Regions from separate parts of the Variovorax sp. 10L421 genome, predicted to be linked through region 2. Evidence: predicted binding sites of a transcription regulator. Region 2 holds the regulator's gene; each other region holds the start of a gene.
The links. The regulator sigma-54, encoded in region 2, starts transcription at its own class of promoters, with help from an activator protein. The targets are predictions, from matches to a motif close to TGGCANGNAANCTGCTTT.
Positions count from the first base shown of each region.

Region 1: AC1DFC_RS07155 (pilin) is a predicted target of sigma-54. The motif match lies at 5,046-5,063, and genes of this name have one in related genera.
Region 3: AC1DFC_RS16580 (transglutaminase family protein) is a predicted target of sigma-54. The motif match lies at 2,405-2,422, and genes of this name have one in related genera.

Region 1 covers NZ_JBFTJJ010000003.1:181,466-188,144, reverse strand. Annotated here, with positions in the region: gene AC1DFC_RS07185 (pilus assembly protein) at 1-1,605, shown strand, start outside; gene AC1DFC_RS07180 (type IV pilin protein) at 1,602-2,084, shown strand; gene AC1DFC_RS07175 (GspH/FimT family pseudopilin) at 2,081-2,656, shown strand; gene AC1DFC_RS07170 (hypothetical protein) at 2,681-2,956, opposite strand; gene AC1DFC_RS07165 (hypothetical protein) at 3,223-3,453, shown strand; gene tfpZ (TfpX/TfpZ family type IV pilin accessory protein) at 3,525-4,307, opposite strand; gene AC1DFC_RS07155 (pilin) at 4,432-4,986, opposite strand; gene AC1DFC_RS07150 (3',5'-cyclic-nucleotide phosphodiesterase) at 5,192-5,995, opposite strand; gene AC1DFC_RS07145 (CHASE2 domain-containing protein) at 6,025-6,679, opposite strand, start outside.
Region 2 covers NZ_JBFTJJ010000018.1:101,316-107,994, forward strand. Annotated here, with positions in the region: gene AC1DFC_RS21495 (sensor histidine kinase) at 1-508, shown strand, start outside; gene AC1DFC_RS21500 (cytochrome b) at 600-1,184, shown strand; gene AC1DFC_RS21505 (YceI family protein) at 1,181-1,774, shown strand; gene AC1DFC_RS21510 (YceI family protein) at 1,831-2,475, shown strand; gene AC1DFC_RS21515 (phospholipase D family protein) at 2,513-4,198, opposite strand; gene rpoN (RNA polymerase factor sigma-54) at 4,218-5,795, opposite strand; gene lptB (LPS export ABC transporter ATP-binding protein) at 5,950-6,679, opposite strand, start outside.
Region 3 covers NZ_JBFTJJ010000011.1:168,495-175,173, forward strand. Annotated here, with positions in the region: gene AC1DFC_RS16580 (transglutaminase family protein) at 1-2,331, opposite strand, end outside; gene AC1DFC_RS16585 (DNA internalization-related competence protein ComEC/Rec2) at 2,473-4,914, shown strand; gene AC1DFC_RS16590 (circularly permuted type 2 ATP-grasp protein) at 5,075-6,571, shown strand; gene AC1DFC_RS16595 (alpha-E domain-containing protein) at 6,586-6,679, shown strand, end outside.

The DNA of each region.
Region 1 (6,679 bases), on a different contig from region 2:
AGCTATGCGGCCTTCAGGACGGCCAACCTCAATCGCACAGCAGCCGTGTTCGTGGGCGCCAACGACGGCATGTTGCATGCCTTCAACGCCGGTACGGGCGACGAACTGTTTGGCTACATCCCGAGCTGGATGACGCCCAAGCTGGCTGCACTCACCGACGCGAACTATGTGTCCAACCACCAGAGCTATGTCGACGGCCCGCCAGTGGTTGCAGAAGCGCAAGTGGGCTCGGCCGGCACCTCCGACGACTGGAAGACGGTGCTGGTGTCCGGCACCGGTGCGGGCGGGCGCGGTGTGTTTGCGCTCGACGTGACCGACCCGACGTCTTTCAGCGCAAGCAAGGTGATGTGGGAGTTCACGCAGGACGACGACGTAGACATGGGCTTCGTGGTTGGTCAGCCGCAGATTCTCAAGATGCGCACCAGCGCACCGACGGCCACGACGGCGGCCTACAAGTGGTTTGCGGTGGTGGCGAGCGGTGTCAACAACTACACGAAGGTCAACTCCGCCAACAACTACAGCACCGGCAATCCCGCGTTGTTCCTGCTCGACCTGTCGAAGGCGCCCGAGACTGCATGGACCCTTGGCAGCAACTACTACAAGGTGGCGCTGCCCTTCAACGCCACGCTGGCTGTGACCAAGCCCACCGGCGTACTGAACTTCAAGGCGGCCATCGCGACCGGCGGCAACCGTGAAGTGGCGCAGATCTATGCGGGCGACCTGCACGGCAATATGTGGAAGCTCGACTTCCGCAGCCACGGCACCTCCGAGTGGAACATGGCGAACCTGTCGGCGTTCAAGAATGCCAGCAGCAGCAACGCGCCCTATCCGCTCTTCGTTGCCAAGGACAGCGCGGGCAACGTGCAGCCGATCAGCATGGCCCCCACGCTGGTGGCTGCCACGAACAACGTCAACGCGGTCCAGGTGGCTTTCGGCACCGGCAAGTATCTGGAAACAGATGACCGATCATCGACGGCGCAGAACTCGTTCTATGTGCTGTACGACGACGGCACAACCGTTGCCGACGCCACGCCCGTCGGTAGCGGGGCCATCAGCGGACGCGCACGTCTCAAGGCGGCCAGCATCGACACATCAGGCGCAATCACCGTGCCCAGTTTCACGTGGGGCCGTGCCACGAGCGACCTCACGACATCGTCGACTGTGAGTTCGGGTTGGTATATGGACTACGCCACCAGCACCGAACGCCAGGTCAGCGGGGCATTGCTGACTGGCAGCACGCTGGTCTTCGGCAGCCTGATTCCCGGAACCTCGGGCGGCGCTGCCGCTTGTGGCGTGAGCGGCGGGAGCGGCAACTCATACATCATCGACGTAGACACCGGCATCGGGACCCGGAGCGTATCGACCGTGGGCATCATGGGACAGCCGCTGGTGATCGAAGTGGCGTCCACGGTCGAGAGCAAAAGCGACAGCACGGGCCGGCGCAAGAAGAAGATCACCAGCCAGACGATTGCGCAGGGCTCCGGCGGTGTTGGCAATGCCGCAGGCGGACCAGGAAACAACGGGCAGACGAGCGTCATCATTACTGCCGGGCGACTGAGCTGGCGGCAGATCAATAACTACCTGGACCTGAAGCGCGGGTCATGAATATGAGCAACATAAGGAAACGCGCCTCCATGCGCGGCTTCACGCTGATCGAGTTGATGATTGTTGTGGCCGTGATCGGAATCTTGGCGGCCATCGCTTATCCCGCTTACACCGATTCAGTGTTGAAGGGGAAGCGTGCGCAGGCACGTACTGCACTGTTGGAGCTTATGCAACAGCAGGAGCGGTACATGACGCAGCGCAATACTTATCTCGCATTCACCAACTCGGCCGGGACCACCGTTCCGGCTAGCGCCGCTGGTACTTTCAAGGTTTATTCCGGGGACAGTCCGACAGGCACGTCCTATTGGCTCTCTGCAAGTACCTGCTCGAGCACTCAATTGATCACCGAGTGCGTCATGCTCACAGCCACACCAACAAGCACCGACGCTGCCGTCGGCGCATTGAGTCTGACCAGTACAGGCGTCAAGGCTTGCAACATTGCTTCGACAGATACCAAATTCAAGCTTTGCTGGCCATGAAAACGATTTGCCAACGCCGGACTTCCGGCTTCACGCTCATTGAATTGATGGTGACGATTGCCATAGCTGCAGTATTGCTGGTGATCGGAGTGCCAAGCTTTGTTGCCTTTCAGCGAAATTCGGAACTCACGTCGGCAATCAACTCTTTCGTCGCCGCGCTGAGCACGGCCCGGGGAGAGGCGATGAAGCGAGGCAGGCAAGCCGTTGTCGTGCCTCGCGCGGACAACAACTGGGCAACCGGCTGGACCGTCTTCGTGGATACCGACAACAACCGGCAATTCAATGGATCGGACATCCTCATCGTGCAGGGAGGGGCTTTGCCCAGCTACTTCACCGCGACCGGGCAAGGAACCGCGCAGAACAGCCCTGCCTACATCATGTTCAACCCTTCTGGCTACACACAGACCAGCGACTCGACGTTTCAGTCCGCCACGCTGAAGATCGAGCGCAATGACATCTCAGGTACGGAAAAGACGAATCAGACACGGATCGTGGTGATTGCGAAGACCGGGCGTGCGCGCGCCTGCCAGCCTGCTACGGATGCAACCTGTACGACTTCCGCAACGGAGTAGCAGCGTCAGCGCCACCGAATCGTGCTAACGAATGAGGCTGCTGAAACCGCCCGCGCCGAATCTCTTGCGCTGCGAGCATGCGATGACATCGACAACCAGCACGCAGTGCGGCGAACCTACGCGTGCCTCGAAAAACTCATCGCTCCACAGTGTGTGAACGACACGGAAGAGGTCTGCCCGACGCGCACCGAATTCAGCGCGTTGGTGCGACTGGTCAACGAGGAGCTTCAACGAAGCATCGAAGCGGCCGACACCACGATTCAATCGTTGCGAGTTGCGCTCAGCGAAGGCGAAGCGCAACGAATGCCTTCAACAATAAAGCCGTCGATAAACTGCGCCTTCACCTCGACGCGGTAAGTTAAGAAGCTACGTTTCCACGCATGGAAATGGCAACGCAATATCCGCATGATTCCGGAGTCGAAGCCCGGCTGGCGATCTGTCGCAAGGGGGTGGCCGACGCGCATACGACGCGAAGGTCAAACCAGAGTTGACTTTACCTTGCATCGGTAGATCGCGACGCCGCTGATCGGGGGGCAAGCCGCGCACAGGCCCAAGTGCGGAGGGGGATGCCGAATTCCCAGCTTAATTTGAACCTGACCCTTATTTTCCACGGCGCTTGGAACGAATCCACTGGGATGGCTTTTCCTGGAAAATCAATTGGAAATATTCCATCAAACGATCTCCGCACGTTCGGCGCAAGTCCAAATCCAAATCGAGCGAAAGCTCGCAAAATGAGCAACACTGTGCAGGCGGTGATGCTGATCAACCGGAGAAACCGACTGGTGCAATCTTCATGAGAGGCACCATCTCTCGGTCCGAGTGATTATTCCTATTTTTTACGTTGGCTTGTTGCAAGCAGAGCACGAGATCAATTCAAAAATCCGTCGACCGGAGCATAACCCGAAATGTCCAAAGAATCCCTCGAATATGCAAATACAATCACCCAATCCTTTGTTCGCCTGCTTGTCAGTGGCAAGTAAAATAATTCCTCTTCATTTTTTCCTGATTTTCTTATCACTTCTTGCAAAATAACTCGATCCCCTGCGGAGCGATTTACCATCAATTGTGAAAGATTTTTTGCGCGACTCCGAATATCCGGAATGCTTTTAGAAAAATCTTGCCACCAGCCCGGGCGTGCACTTGGCTCCAATCCTTGCAACGAATGATCCAATGCATCCATCATTTCCTCATTGCTTATTGGTTTTCGCGTTCCTATGAATTTTGGCTGCCCCCATGACAATTTTCGCAACGCAGGTGGCGCCTTCGTCAAATCATTTGAATCTATCTCGGCAGCCGCAACAACCACCATTCGATCGACCTCAAAGGCAATCACAACAGGCCGCGCTTGAAAAACAAAGTAGAGCCCATAAGATAACGCCATCATCTGAATGACAATCACAAGCGAAAAATCCAAAAGCAACTCTTTTTTCTTTTTTTTTGGATTTGCCAAGATGGCGGTCAGAATTGGCCCGCACACGACATCCACTGCGATTAGCAAATAAAAAAGATGTGCGCCGCCCGAAATCTCGTTATATGGAGGTCGATACCACAACAAAAAAACCAAGCCGGATGCCCCCCCCGCCACAATCAAACTCCCTCCTAGATGAAGAAGAAAAGCTTGGAGGGAAAACTTAGCACGACGACTCGTCATAACGCATTAGGAAAAAATTGCGAAGTCATCGATTTGGCCATTTAAAATATTCGCCAAGTAAATCAGGTTACGTTTTGCCCATAAAAAAAAGGCGCTTACGCGCCTTTTTTTTATGCTAAGAATTTTAGCGGCATTGTGCAGGGACAAACTTTTCTTGCATCGTGCCGGAAGCAGCAACGGTGATATTGTTTGCGGTCGCTGTCGCCTTCTTTGCAGAAGCACAACCCCAGTCAACGGCGCCCGTTACGCCAGCTTGTTGAGCGGCACCCAGTGCTTGACCAGCAGCCGTATCACGGACCCACGGGGTAAGGGTAATCGTGTTTTCCGCGGCACCAACGCCAACTGCAGCAGCGTTATAGGTAATCGTAATCATGCCACTGACATCGGTCATTTGGATCTTTTCCACATACTTAGATGTGACACCAAGACCACCAGCCTGAGCATTCCACGTGGTCACAACGCGAGTGAGATCAGCAGCGGAGGCCGCCCCATCGGTTGTGATCATCGTTTTAGCGGGTTCAGCCAAACCCAAACCTTCTGTCACGCGCGCACGCACCACATAGTCCTGATAAGCAGGCAGAGCCACAGCAGCCAAAATACCAATGATCGCCACAACGATCATCAATTCGATAAGGGTGAAACCCTTTTGCACGTTACGTGCGATGGAACGACGGTTCATTCACTAACTCCAGGTTGGTTGGTTGTTACGCCCGGGAACCTGCCCGGAGCGAGGTACCTTCCGCAGCATCTGTGCCACCCGTTCGCGGGGCCCTCAACTGACCGAACCCGTCACCTTCGATCACTTCAGCGTTACACCATGTGACACAACTTGCTTCGAGATGCTACCGGAGTGACAAATTTGTCATGCCCCGCACCCCTCGCGGTCAGAAAGTCAGCACCCCATCCGCCTTCAACCAGCGAATATCCCGCTGCGCCAACCCCGCCACCTGCTCGACCGCCAGCGCCTCGATCTGGCTCATGATCTCGTCCGTCTCCGCCGGCTTGGTGTGCGTGATGTAGATCGGGTATTGCTTCCCCGGCTCGATGTGCGTCAGCTCATCGGCCAGCACCGCAGGCGACAGATGCAGGCTGCGCTCGGCCAGCGCCTGTTCTCGGCTGCTGAAGGCCGTTTCAATCACCAGCATCGCCACGTCGATCGCATTCACGCGCTCCCAGAACGGCGCGTTGCGCTCCGTGTCGCCGCTGAAGACCCAGTGGGCGCCGCCTTCGGCCCGCCGCACGGCAAAGCCGCAGGCCGGCACCGTATGAACCGCCGGCAGCACCTCGACGAGCTTGGGCTCGCGGCTCCCCAGGTGCAGCATCTGCCCCACCGCGATGTCGTGAAAGCTCACGAAGGGCGCCTCGGCGCTGGGAATGCTCTCGAAATTCGGCCAGATGACGTTGTTGAACACGTGCGTGCGCAGCGCCTCGATGGTGGCGCGCAGCGCATGCACGCGCAGGGGCCGGATGCGGCGGCTGCCGACGGCGTCGAGCATCAGCGGCAGGGCGGCGATGTGGTCGAGGTGGCTGTGCGTGAGCACGACGTCGTCGATGCGGGCCATCTCTTCGAGCGTAAGGTCGCCGACACCGGTGCCCGCATCGACGAGCAGGTCCGTGTCGACCAGGAACGAGGTGGTGCGGCAGTCTTTGGCGATGGCGCCCGAGCAACCCAGCACACGAACCTGCATTGTGAGAGACCCCTCGTATGTGTCTGCCGTCATTTGGTTTCGAACCGGGTTGCACCGTCCCAATCAGGGTCCTGCGGGCGCAACGCCATTGAGGCTAAACGCTGGGCGTAGAGCTGGTAAAGGACTTTTTTTGCGTCCGCGGCGAGCAGGGGAGCCAGCAAGTTTCGGCCCACCGCCCAGTCCTGCCGGCGGTAAGCCGCGAGCACTTCGCTCCAGCGGTCGAGCAACTGCTGAGTCTCTTTCGCCGCTTCGGGCGTGTGCGCGGCCAGGGGCGTAAAAACGGCAACGGCTTGTGCCTTGCCTTTGACGAGCACGCTGTCGAGCTCTTGCCAGATGTAGCCGGGCGCCAGCTCGCGGGTGGCGCCGCTGGCGACGATTTCCATTCCGTAGTGCCCACTCAGGCCCTCGAGGCGGGATGCGAGGTTGACCGCATCGCCGACCACGGTATAGCTGCGGCGCGCGGTGGAGCCCATGTCGCCCACGCTCATCACGCCGCTGTTGATGCCGATGCCCACGCTGATCTCGGGGCGGCCGCTGGCGCGGTGGATGCGGTTGATGTCGTGCACGGCATCGGCCATGTCGAGCGCGGCGCGCACGGCGAGGGTGGCGTGGTCGGGCGTGTCGATGGGCGCGCCCCAGAAGGCCATGACGCAGTCGCCCATGTACTTGTCGACGGTGCCGCGG
Region 2 (6,679 bases):
GTCGCTTCGCTCGGCGCCGGGGCGGGGGTCGGTGTTCAGCTTCGAGCTGCCTGCCGCGCCCGACGGCGCGATGGTGGCGGCGCGCCCTGCTTCCGCGCCGCAGGACGACGGCGCCGATGCAACGCACACGCTGCGCCCCGGGCTCGCAGTGCTGGTGGTGGAAGACAACACGGTGGTGGCCGACAGTCTCAGTGCCCTGCTGCGGCAATGGGACGTGGAGCCGCGCGTCTATGCCAGCGCCGCCGAGGCGCTGGCGCTGGCCGACCTGCGCGCGCTCGACGCGGCGCTGTGCGACATCCGCCTGCCGGGTGCGCTCGACGGCATCGCGCTGGCCGACAAGCTGCAGCGGCAGAAGCCGTCGCTGGCGATCGCGCTGATTTCGGCCGACATCAACGAAGCCACCCAGCGGCTCGCCGCCGAGCGTGGCTGGCATGCGCTGCGCAAGCCGGTGCAGCCGGACGAACTGCGCGGGGTGCTGCTGAGGGCGCAACAGCCGTCGCAGGGCTGAGGCCGGCAGGGCGGCGGGCTGGCACGGGCCGTGCGGTGATGTCATCGCTTCCGATATATGCTCCGCGCACAGGCCGCCTGTCCTGCTCACGATGTCCTCCGACACATCTTCATCCCCCCTCGCAGCCGACGCGCGCTACGACCCGTTCACGATGGCGCTGCACTGGCTGCTTGCGGCCCTGATCGTGGGCTCGTTCGGCGTAGGGCTCTACATGACGGGGCTGCCGTTCTCGCCGCTGCGCCTGAAGATCTACAGCTGGCACAAGTGGGCGGGCGTCACCATCCTCGCGCTGTCGGCGCTGCGGCTGCTGTGGCGGCTCGGGCATCGTCCACCGGCGCTCCCGCCGGGCATGTCGGCGCTCCAGCTGGCGAGCTACCGCATCAGCCACACGCTGATGTACCTGCTGTTCTTCGCGGTGCCGCTGTCCGGGTGGGCCTACAGCTCGGCCATGGGCATGCCGGTGGCGTGGTTCGGCGTGCTGCCGCTGCCCGACTTCGTGCCGGTCGACCACGCCTTCGCCGAGGCGGTGCTGCAGCCGCTGCACCGCAACTGCGCCTTCGTGCTGGCAGGCGTCACGCTGCTGCACGTGGCGGCGGTGCTCAAGCACCACTGGATCGACCGCGACGGTCTTCTCAAACGCATGTGGCCCCGGCCACGCAAGGAACCAGCTCGATGATCAAGCGCCTGTTTTTCCGTCTCGCGCCGTCGCTCGCGGCGCTGGCTTTCGCCACCCTGGCGCTGCCGGCCGGCGCCGAGCCCGCAGCGGCAAAGCTCGTGGCCGACAAGAGCCAGATCGTCTTCGTCAGCAAGCAAATGGGCGTGCCCGTGGAAGGCACGTTCAAGAAATTCGACGCGCAGGTGGCCTTCGACCCGAAGAAGCCCGAGGGCGGCACCGTCGCGCTGCAGATCGACACGGCCAGCGCCGGCTTCGGCGTCCCGATGAGCGATGCGGAACTGCCCAAGCAGCCGTGGTTCGACGCCGCGCACTTCCCGCAGGCAAGCTTCCAGTCGAGCGCCATCAAGGCGCTGGGCGACGGCAAGTTCGAGATGGCGGGCAAGCTCACCATCAAGGGCATCGCCAAATACGTGACGGTGCCCGTCAGCATCGCCGCGGCCGGCGGCAAGGAGGCGGTTGCCACGGGGAGCTTCACGATCCAGCGGCTCGACTACAAGGTGGGCGAAGGCGAATGGACCGACACCTCGACGGTCGGCAACGACGTGCAGGTGCGCTTCAGGTTCACGCTCACGGGCTTCGGGCCGTTGTGAAGCGCCAGGCTGTCCGCCCCTCACTCACTTTCCTCTTTCCTCCCGCATCCAACACCATGAAAAAGCTCCTTCTCGCCGCGGCCCTGTCGGCCGCCGCATTCACCGGCAGCGCCACGGCGCAGCAACAGCAACTGCCAACGGAATTCGCCCCGGCCGTGGCCGCCAAGCCCGCGGGCGGGCCGGCGAAGAACGCCAACTACGTGATCGATCCGACTCACACCTTCGTGATGTACGAGATGGGGCACTACGGCACCACCACCAACCGCGGGCGCTTCAGCACCAAGGACGGCTCCGTGCAGATCGACGGCACCGGCGCCAGCGGCAAGGTCGACATCACGATGGACATCAGCTCCATCAACACCGGCGTCGACCTGCTCAACCGCCATGTGCAGAGCAAGGATTTCTTCAACGTGGCCGAGTTTCCGATCGGCCGCTTCGTGGCCGACCGCATCGATTTCAGCGGCGGCAAGGTGACCGACGTGCCCGGCACGCTCACGCTGATGGGCCAGACCAGGCCTGTGACGCTGAAGGCCGTGCGCTTCAACTGCTACCTGAGCCCGCTGATCAACCGCCAGGTGTGCGGCGGCGACTTCGAGACCACGGTGGAGCGCAGCGACTGGGGCATCACCTGGGGGCTGAACTTCGGCTTCGAGAACAAGGTGAAGCTGCTGGTGCAGGTCGAAGCGGTCAACGTGCAATGACACCGCTGCCCGGCCTGGCCGGCGCCACGAGCACCAGCTAGAGCAGGCTCTCCGGCGTCAGCGGCGCCAGCAATTCGAGCATGACCCGGCCCCAGAAACTGGAGTCGGGCTCCTCGGTCAGCACGGTGAGCTTGCCGGCATCCTCGCTGACCCATTCGATGCGCGACTCGTTGCTGCCTTCGGCAAAGCGCAGCCGGTAGGCGCCCTGCTGCTTGAGCACGTCGATGAGTTTCAGCGCCTGCTGCGCCATCTCGGCGCTGTGGATGATCAGCCCGATCTCGGTGTTGGCCGACTCCGAGCGCGGGTCGAAATTCATCGAGCCGACGAACAGCGTGCGCCGGTCGATCACGGCCGACTTGGCATGCAGCCTGCCCACCGAGGTGCCGAACAGGCCCAGCCGCACGCTGCGCCGGGTGCGCGTGGAGCTCAGCTCGTAGAGGTCGGCGCCGAGCTTGAGCATGTCGGGCCGGTAGCGGCGGTAGGCGGTGTGCACCAGCGGCTCGTCGGTGGCGGCCAGCGAATTGGTGACGACGCTGATCTTCACGTTGCGGTTGCGGATCTCGCGCATCACCTCCAGCCCCGTGGCGCCCGGGATCAGGTAGGGCGAGACGATGGTCACTTCGGAGCGTGCACGGCGCATCTGCTCGACCACGTTGTAGCGCACGCTGTCGACGTCGAGCAGCGGCACGCCGCCGTAGGAGGCGGTCTTGCCGATCACGCGCTCGGGCGAATCGGCATAGGCCTCGGCGGTGGTCCAGATCAGGCCGAGCTTGCCGGCGTTCAGGTCTTCCACCATCGGGCTGTAGCCGAGCAGGTCGTTGGGCGCGGGCTTCGGCGGCGGTGGAGTAGTGTCGGGGCCGGTGACCGCGTCGAAGCGGCGCTGCAGCTCTTCGGCCGACAACTCGCTGCGCACCACCGACTGGATCGGCCGCACGTAGATGCTGTTCCAGTACTGGTCGAACAGGCTGCCCAGCCGCGGGATCAGCGCACCAGTGACGAAGGTGTCGAGGTCGAGAAAATTCTCGCCCGCGGTGCGCGTGAAGTACTGGTTGCCGATGTTGCGCCCGCCCGCCACCGCCATCGCGCCGTCGGCGATGAACAGCTTGTTGTGCATGCGCCGGTTGACGCGGCTGAAGTCGAACAGCGAGGCAGTGAAGCGCTTCAGGATGCTCGCGCGCCCGGCCGGGAACGGGTTGAACAGGCGCAGTTCGACGTTGGGCGTGGCGGCAAAGCCGAGCAGCAGTTCGTCCTCGCCCGAGGTGTAGAGATCGTCCATCAGCACCCGCACGCGCACGCCGCGCTGGGCGGCGTCGCGCAGGGTGCGCAGCAGGTAGCGGCCGGTCTCGTCGTTCTCGATCTGGTAGTACTGCACGTCGAGCGTGCGCTGGGCACGGCGGGCCAGCTGGATGCGGGTGTCGAAGGCGAAGTCGCCACCGGGCATCAGGCGAAAACCGCTCAGGTCGGGGTCGGGCTGCGAGGCCAGCGCGAGCTTGCCGAGTGCGGTGTCGGCCGAGACGGCCATGGCCTTGGTGGGTGCGCGCGGGGCCTCGTTGGGCAGGGTGGCGCAGCCGGTGGCGAGCAGTGCGAAAGCCGCGAACAACAGCGCCAGGCCCCAGCGCCAATACGGTCCAGGTCCGTTCGGGGAACACCGCGGAACCGGCTCCGCCGGGCCGCAGGTGTTGCCCCCTGCAAGGGGGTTGGCGAAGCGACACGAAGTGCGCATAGCCTGGGGGTGTGCCAAGTTACAGGGCTTTGCGCAGGTTCGCGGGCGCGATGCGCAGCGCCTCGCGGTACTTGGCCACGGTGCGCCGTGCGCACTCGATGCCCTGCTCTTTCAGCATCTCGGAGATCTGGCTGTCCGACAGCGGCTTCTTGATGCTCTCGGAACTCACGAACTGCTTGATCAGCGCGCGCACCGCGGTGCTCGACGCATTGCCGCCCGTCTCGGTGCCCAGCGCCGAGCCGAAGAAGTACTTGAGCTCGACGGTGCCGAACGGCGTGGCCATGTACTTGGCGGTGGTCACGCGCGAGATGGTCGATTCGTGCAGGCCCAGCTCGTCGGCGATCTCGCGCAGCACCAGCGGGCGCATCGCGAGTTCGCCATGCACGAAGTAGCTCTTCTGCCGCTCGACGATGGCGTTGCTCACGCGCAGGATGGTGTCGAAACGCTGCTGGATGTTCTTGATGAACCAGCGCGCCTCCTGCAGCCGCTGCGACAGCGCCTGGCTGCCCTCGCCCTTGTGCGACTTGAGCGCGCCGGCATAGATGTCGTGCACGCGCAGACGCGGCATCACCTCGGGGTTCAACATGACGCGGAACTTCACGTTGGTGCCGCGGCCGGTCTTGGTGACGATCACATCGGGAATGACGATGTTGCGCTCCACGTCGACGAAGCGCCGGCCCGGCTTGGGCTCCAGCCGCGCGATGATCTGCAGCGCCGAGCGCACCAGCTCCTCGCTGCTGCGGGTGAGCGTGGCCAGGCGCTTGAAATCGCGGCGCGCAAGCAGCTCCATCGGCTGCTTGCAGACGGTGATGGCGGTCTTGCGGACCAGCGCCTCTTCGTCGGTCTCGTCCTCGCTGGCCATGGCGCGCAGCTGGATGCCCAGGCATTCGCCGAGGTCGCGCGCGCCTACGCCCACGGGCTCCAGGCTCTGCAGCAGTCCGAGCGCCACCTGGAAGTGATGCACGAGGTCGTCGAACTGGTCGTTGTCGTCGCCAGCCAGGCCCGAGGCCAGCGCGGGCAGCGAGTCTTCGAGGTAGCCGTCGTCGTTGAGAGATTCGATGAGAAAGCGCAGCGCGGCGCTGTCGTTCTCGTTCAGGCGCAGGCTCAGCGCCTGGCGGTGCAGGAACGACTGCAGCGACTCCTGGCTGCGCGCGAGTTCAGTGGCGTCGGCACGTTCGTCGTCGCCGAGGTTGTTCTGGCGCGCGGGCGCGTCGCTGCCCCACTCGCTGTCGTCGGGCGCCGCCATGTCGACGGTGCCGTCGCCTTCCCAGTCGGGCTCACGCTCGGTGATCTCGGCAGCTGGCCCGTCGGTATCCGCCGTGGTGGTGCTGGTGGTCTCGGCGGGCGCACTGGCGGCCGAAGGCGCGAAGTCGCTCTCGCCCTCATCGCGCGGAACCGGCGCATCAGCCGTGTCGAGCCCGAATTCCTCGCGCGCCGCTTCTTCCGCGGTGCGTTCGAGGAACGGGTTTTCGTCCAGCATCTGCTCGACTTCCTGGCTCAGTTCGAGCGTGGAAAGCTGAAGCAGCCGGATGGACTGCTGCAGCTGTGGCGTCAGTGCCAGATGCTGCGAGACGCGAAGGGACAGCCCTTGCTTCATGAGGAAATGGCCCCCCCCCAGGCTGCGCGCTTCGCGCTACGCCAACCCCCTACCGGGGACGGGCCGGCCGCTTCGGGCGGCCGTGCGCGGCGGCCCCCGCGAGGAAGCTCCGCGCGGACGGTGGCCACGATGATCCTTGACCCTCGCCGCACGATCACATCCGGAAGTGTTCGCCCAGGTACACCCTGCGTACTTCGGCGTTGTCGACGATCTCCGAGGGTGTGCCTTGTGCCAGCACATGCCCGTCGCTGATGATGAACGCATGATCGCAGATACCCAGCGTTTCACGCACGTTGTGGTCGGTGATGAGCACGCCGATGCCGCGCTCCTTCAGGAAGCTGATGATCCGCTGGATTTCGATCACCGCGATCGGGTCGATGCCGGCGAAGGGCTCGTCCAGCAGGATGAAGCGCGGCTGGGTGGCCAGCGCGCGCGCGATCTCGACGCGGCGGCGCTCGCCGCCCGACAGCGCCAGCGCGGGCGAGTCGCGCAGGTGGTCCACCCGCAGGTCGGCCAGCAGTTCGGACAGTCGCTCTTCGATGTGCTGCTTCGACAGTGGCGCCATCTTGCCGTTGGCATCGGGCTCGCTCTGGAGCTCGAGCACGGCGCGCACGTTTTCCTCGACCGTGAGCTTGCGGAAGATCGAGGCCTCCTGCGGCAGGTAGCTCAGGCCCATGCGGGCGCGGCGGTGGATCGGCATGTGGGCGATGGGCTCGCCGTCGATGGTGATGTCGCCCGCATCGGCGCGCACCAGCCCCACGATCATGTAGAACGAGGTGGTCTTGCCCGCGCCGTTCGGCCCGAGCAGCCCGACGACTTCGCCCTTCTGCACGTCGAGCGAGACGTCCTTCACGACCGTGCGGCTGCCATAGCTCTTCTTCAGG
Region 3 (6,679 bases), on a different contig from region 2:
GCCGGTGCCGGTGTGGCGGCCGTCGGTCATGAACTTCTCGGCCGACAGGCGGGTTTCGAAGGCGGCGTTGTAGAGGAACTCGGTGTGATCGACCAGTTCCTTCCAGTTGTGCGCCGGGTGGATGTTGACCTCGATCACGCCAGGGTCGGGGGTGACGGCCAGCATCTTCAGGCGCGGGTCGCGCGGCGGCGGATAGCCTTCCATCACGATGCGCATGCCGAGTTCGCGCGCGGTGGCTTCGACGGCCGCGACGAGGTCGAGATAGTCCTCCAGGCGCGCGAGCGGCGGCATGAAGACGTAGAGCACGCCCGAGGCATTGCCCTTCTTCTCGGCCGCGGGGCCGTTGGCGCGGCGCGGGTCGCGCACTTCGACGCACAGCGCAGTGCGCGTGACCCAGTGGGCCGATTCGCCGCGCAGCGGCTGGCGCGCGGTGGTGGACGACTTGTCGGCAGCCCCGTCGGCGGCCGTGGCTGCGCCGCCTTCGCCTGCACTGCCCGGTGCCTGCATGCGCAGCGAGGCCGCCACGACGGGCGGCGTGCCGAAGGCATAGGGCACGGCGCCGCGGTCACCCTCCGCACCGCCTGCCGCCACGGCATAGCGCGCGCGGTAGTCGGCCGCGCTCGGCAGCGCACCGCGCGGCGCGGTCGGGTCGCGCTCGATCAGGTAGGGATAGTCGCCTTTGCTCGCCCACGGCTGCGAGTCGAGCGGCAGTCGGTAGCCCATGGGCGAGTCGCCCGGGATCAGGTAGAGCCGGTCGTCGCGCAGGAACCAGGGCCCGGTCTTCCAGCCGGGGCCGGCGAGCGCGGGTGCATCGCTGTTCGCGTTGCCGGGCTCGATGGGCAGCATGTAGCCGATCACCGCGTCGAGCTTCTGCGTGAACACGCGGCGCAGGCGCACGCGCTCGAGTTCGTCGTCGAGCTTCGACTCGAAGGGGTCGACGTTCACCGGCAGGCGGCGTTCGCGCCAGAGGTAGTAGTAGGTGTCTTCGTAGCCGGGCTGGATGTAGCGCTCGGTCAGGCCGAGCTTGTGCGCCAGCACGGTGGTGAAGCGGCGCGCGTCCTCGCTCGTGTACTGCGTGGGAAAACGCTCGTCGGCGAAGAGCTCGGGGTCGTGCCACAGCGTCTGGCCGTCGGCGCGCCAGAAGATCGACAGCGCCCAGCGCGGCAGCTGCTCGCCCGGGTACCACTTGCCTTGGCCGAAATGCAGGAAGCCGCCCTTGCCGTACTCGGCGCGCAGCTTGTGCACGAGTTCGGTGGCGTAGCCGCGCTTGGTGGGGCCGAGCGCGTCGGTGTTCCATTCGGGCGCGTCGCGGTCGCTGGTGGCCACGTAGGTGGGCTCGCCGCCCATGGTGAGGCGCACGTCGCCGGCCTTCAGGCGCGCATCGACGGCGTCGCCCAGGGCCAGCACTTCGGACCATTGCTCTTCGGTGTAGGGCTTGGTGACGCGCGGCGATTCGTAGATGCGCGTGACCTTCATTTCATGGCCGAACTCGACCTCCGACTCATCCACGCCGCCCTCGATGGGCGCGGCGCTCGATGGTGTGGGCGTGCAGGCCAGCGGAATGTGGCCTTCGCCGGCCAGCAGGCCCGAGGTGGCGTCGAGGCCGATCCAGCCTGCGCCCGGCAGGAACACCTCGCACCAGGCGTGCAGGTCGGTGAAGTCGACCGTGGTGCCGCTCGGGCCGTCGAGCGCCTTCACGTCGGGCGTGAGCTGGATCAGGTAGCCCGAGACGAAACGCGCGGCCAGTCCGCAGTGGCGCAGCAGCTGCACCAGCAGCCAGCCCGAGTCGCGGCAGGAGCCGCTGCCGCTGGCGAGCGTTTCTTCCGGCGTCTGCACGCCGGGCTCCATGCGGATCAGGTAGTTGACGTCCTGCTGCACCTGCTGGTTGATGCCGACCAGGAAGTCGATGGTGCGCTGCTCCTTGCGCTCGATCTTGTCGAGGTAGGCCTGCAGCAGCGGCGTGGGCGTTTCGGTGACGAGGTAGGGCGCGAGCTCCTCGGCCTGCGACTGCGTGTACTTGAAAGGGAAGTTCTCGGCCTGCGGCTCGAGGAAGAAGTCGAACGGGTTGTAGACCGCCATCTCGACCACGAGGTCGACCGTGACCTTGAATTCGCGCGTCTTCTCGGGGAACACCAGCCGTGCCTGGTAGTTGGCGAAGGGGTCCTGCATCCAGTTGACGAAGTGCTCGGCCGGCTCGACCCGCAGCGAGTACGAGATCACGTTGCTGCGGCAATGCGGCGCGGGCCGCAAGCGCACGACCTGTGGGCCCAGCTGCACCGGGCGGTCGTATTTGTAGTGGGTGACGTGGTGGAGAGCGGCGTGAATGGACATGCGTTTTTATGTGCAGTGCTGCGAGATTGCATCGAAAAGATGTCTCTTGTGAGACGCATACTAGCCCAGTTGCAAAGCAATTAACGCGCCACTGAGCGTGACTTTGGGGAGGGTTTGCATCATGGGTTCGGGAGTTTCTCGTTGACGCCGTTTCGCGCGTCCGGTGCCGCCGCGGGCAGATCGTGGGTGTTCGCGGCGCTGTGCGGTTCGCTGCTCGGTGCGGTCCTGCAGTTGCAGCAGGCAGGGCTTTGGCGGGCATGGATGTATGCGGGTTTGCTGCTCGGGGCCGGGGCCGGCCTGTGGTGGTGGCGGCGCCTGTCGGGCCGAGGGCTGTTGATGGCCTCGCTCGTGTGCGGCGCAATGGCGGGTGCGGGGCTTGCGGGATGGCGCGCCGCCATCTACGCGGGCGGTGCGCTGAACCCGGCGCTCGAAGGGCGCGACCTGCAGGTCACCGGTGTCGTGTCGGAGATGCCCCAGCGCAGCGAGGGCGGGACGCGGTTCCGTCTGGATGTCGAGTCTGCGGGCTGGGCCGACCCCGGCGAGGAGGGGCGGCCCACCGTGCCTGATCGCATTGCCCTCGGCTGGTATTCGGAAGGTTCAGGCCTGTGGGACCGGGCGTCGGAAGGCCGCACGCCGCCGGCCAGCGCTGTCGGCCCCCTCCACGCCGGCGAGCGATGGCGCCTGACGGTGCGCCTCAAGGCGCCGCACGGCAACCGCAATCCCCACGGCTTCGACAGCGAACTCTGGATGTGGGAGCAGGGCCTGCATGCCGGCGGCACTGTGCGAACCGGCACGCGCGATGCGGCGCCCGCGCTCGTTGCGCCAACGTGGCGGCATCCCATCGAGCGCGCACGCGAAGCCGTGCGCGACGCCGTCTTCGAACGCGTGCTCGACCGTGCCCGGGCAGGCGTGATTGCGGCCCTGGTTACCGGCGACCAGAGCGCCATCGACCGCTCGGGCTGGGACGTCTTCCGCGCCACGGGCGTGGCGCACCTGATGTCGATCTCCGGCCTCCACGTCACCATGTTCGCCTGGCTGGCCGCGCACGTCGTCGGCCTGCTGTGGCGGCGCAGCGCGTGGCTGATGCTGCGCCTGCCCGCGCAGCAGGCCGCGCTGGTGGGCGGCGTGCTGCTCGCCACGCTCTATGCGCTGTTCAGCGGCTGGGGCGTGCCTTCGCAGCGCACGGTCTGGATGCTGGCGACGGTCGCGCTGCTGCGCCTCACGGGCCGGCGCTGGCCCTGGCCGCATGTGTGGCTGTTGACGGCGGCCGTGGTGGTCGCGCTCGATCCCTGGGCCTTGATGCAGGCCGGTTTCTGGCTCAGCTTCGTGGCGGTGGGCGTGCTGTTCGCCACCGACGCCGGGGTGCCCGGAGAGCGGAAGACCGGCGCGTCTTCCCGCCTGCTCCAGTTCCTGCGTGAGCAGTGGGTCATCACGCTCGCGATCACGCCGCTCAGCCTGCTGTTGTTCCAGCAGGTTTCGCTGATCGGCCTGTTGGCCAATGCGGTGGCGATCCCTTGGGTCACGCTGGTGATCACGCCTCTGGCGATGCTCGGCGTGGCCGTGGCGCCGCTGTGGGATCTGGCGGCCCGCGCCGTGCAGGTGCTGGCGCTGCTGCTGCAATGGCTGGCCGGGCTGCCGTATGCCACGCTCTCGGTGGCCGCGCCGCCCTGGTGGATGGCCGCCTGCGGCGTGGCCGGCGGCGCGCTGCTGGCCATGCGGCTGCCCGGGTCGCTGCGCGCCCTCGGCGTTCCGCTGCTGTTGCCGGTGCTGCTGTGGCAGGCACCCCGGCCCGCGGCCGGCGAATTCGAACTGCTCGCCGCTGACGTCGGCCAGGGCAACGCGGTGCTCGTGCGTACCGCGACACACAGCCTGCTCTACGACGCCGGCCCGCGCTACAGCCTGGAAAGCGATGCCGGCCATCGCGTGCTCGTGCCGTTGCTGCGGGCATACGGCGAGCGCCTCGACACGCTGGTGCTGAGCCACCGCGACCTCGACCACACCGGCGGCGCGCCCGCGGTGCTCGCGATTCAGCCGCAGGCCGCGCTGCTGAGTTCCATCGAGGCCACGCACCCGCTGCAGGCGATGCGTGCGGCGCGGCGTTGCGAGGCGGGGCAGGCCTGGAGCTGGGACGGCGTGCGCTTCGAGGTGCTGCATCCGTTCGACACCGACTACCGCGGCTTCACCAAACCCAATGCGGTGTCGTGCGTGTTGCGCATCGACAGCGGCCGCGCCGTGGCGCTGCTGGTCGGCGACATCGAGCGGTTGCAGGAGGCGGCGCTCGTCACGCGCACGCCGGAACTGCTGCGCGCCGACGTGCTGCTGGTGCCGCATCATGGCAGCAAGACCTCGTCGAGCCCGGCGTTCCTCGACGCGGTGAAGCCGCGCATCGCCATCGTCCAGGCGGGGTACCGCAACCGCTTCGGCCATCCGGCGCAGGAAGTGGCGGCGCGCTACCTGGAGCGCGGCGGGCGGCTGGTCGAGAACACCCGGTGCGGCGCAGCGCACTGGAGCAGCGTGCGCCCCGGGGACCTGGCCTGCGAGCGCGAGCGGAACGCGCGATATTGGCAGCACAGCCCGCCCTGAAGCCGGCTCTGGATTTTCGGGGGAGGCCGTTGTTCCTGCCATCATCGGGACGCTTGCGCCAGGCCGAAAAAAAGTCGCTCGACCCGTACGCGGCCTCGGCATAAGGGGTTCTACTGGCCCTGAACTTGCTAAGCTATAGCTCAAGGAGATTGGTCGTCCCATGCACAAATTCGACGAGATGTATGAGCAGTTGCCCTATGCGGGGGCTGCGATCCGACAGCACTACAAGCGCTACGACCAATGGCTCGCGAAGCAACCCGGTGAGGTGATGCGTTCGCGACGCGAAGAGGCGGAAATGATTTTCCGCCGGGTCGGCATTACCTTCGCGGTGTATGGCGCGAAGGATGAGGATGGCTCCGGCACCGAGCGGCTCATCCCGTTCGACCTGCTGCCTCGCATCATTCCGGCCCACGAGTGGGAGAGCATGGAAAAGGGGCTGGTGCAGCGCGTCACGGCGCTCAACCGCTTTCTTCATGACGTCTACCACGACCAGGAAATCATCAAGGCCGGCATCATCCCGGCCGAGCAGATCCTGAACAACGCGCAGTTCCGCCCCGAGATGATGGGCGTCAACGTGCCGCACAACGTCTACTCGAACATCTCGGGCATCGACATCGTGCGCGCGCCCGATGCCCAGGGCAACGGCGAGTACTACGTGCTCGAAGACAACCTGCGCGTGCCCAGCGGCGTGAGCTACATGCTGGAGAACCGCAAGATGATGATGCGGCTCTTCCCCGAGCTGTTCAATCAGAACCGCATCGCGCCGGTCGCGCACTACCCCGACCTGCTGCTAGAGACGCTGCGCGCCAGCGCGCCGCCGGCCACGGCCGAGCCCACGGTGGTGGTGCTCACGCCGGGCATGTACAACAGCGCCTACTTCGAGCACGCCTTCCTCGCGCAGCAGATGGGCGTGGAACTGGTCGAGGGACAGGACCTGTTCGTCAAGGACAACTTCGTCTACATGCGCACCACGCGCGGGCCGAAGCGCGTCGACGTCATCTACCGCCGCGTGGACGACGACTTCCTCGACCCCGAGGTGTTCCGCCCCACGTCCACGCTCGGCTGCGCCGGCCTGATGCGCGCGTACCGTGAAGGCAACGTCGTGATCTGCAATGCCGTGGGCACCGGTGTGGCCGACGACAAGTCGATCTACCCGTACGTGCCGAAGATGGTCGAGTTCTACCTCGGCGAGAAGCCGATCCTGAAGAACGTGCCCACCTACATGTGCCGCAACAAGGACGAGCTGCAGTACACGCTCGACAACATGAAGGACCTGGTCGTCAAGGAGGTGCACGGTGCCGGCGGCTACGGCATGCTGATCGGACCGGCCGCCACGCAGGCCGAGATCGAGGACTTCAAGAAGGCCGTGATCGCCAAGCCCGACGGCTACATCGCCCAGCCCACGCTGAGCCTGTCGACCTCGCCCACCTTCGTGGACGCCGGCATTGCGCCGCGCCACATCGATCTGCGCCCCTTCGTGCTCTCGGGCAGCGAGGTGCAGATGGTGCCCGGCGGCCTCACGCGCGTAGCGCTCAAAGAGGGGTCCTTGGTGGTCAACTCGTCGCAGGGCGGCGGCACCAAGGACACCTGGATTCTCGAAGCCGACCGCGCACCCAAGCCCAAGGCGGCGCCCGCGCAGTCGCAAAGCCAATCGTAGTAGGAGCACCACCGATGCTGTCACGCACCGCCGATCATCTCTACTGGATGTCCCGCTACACCGAGCGCGCCGAGAACACGGCGCGCATGCTGGACGTCAACTACCAGA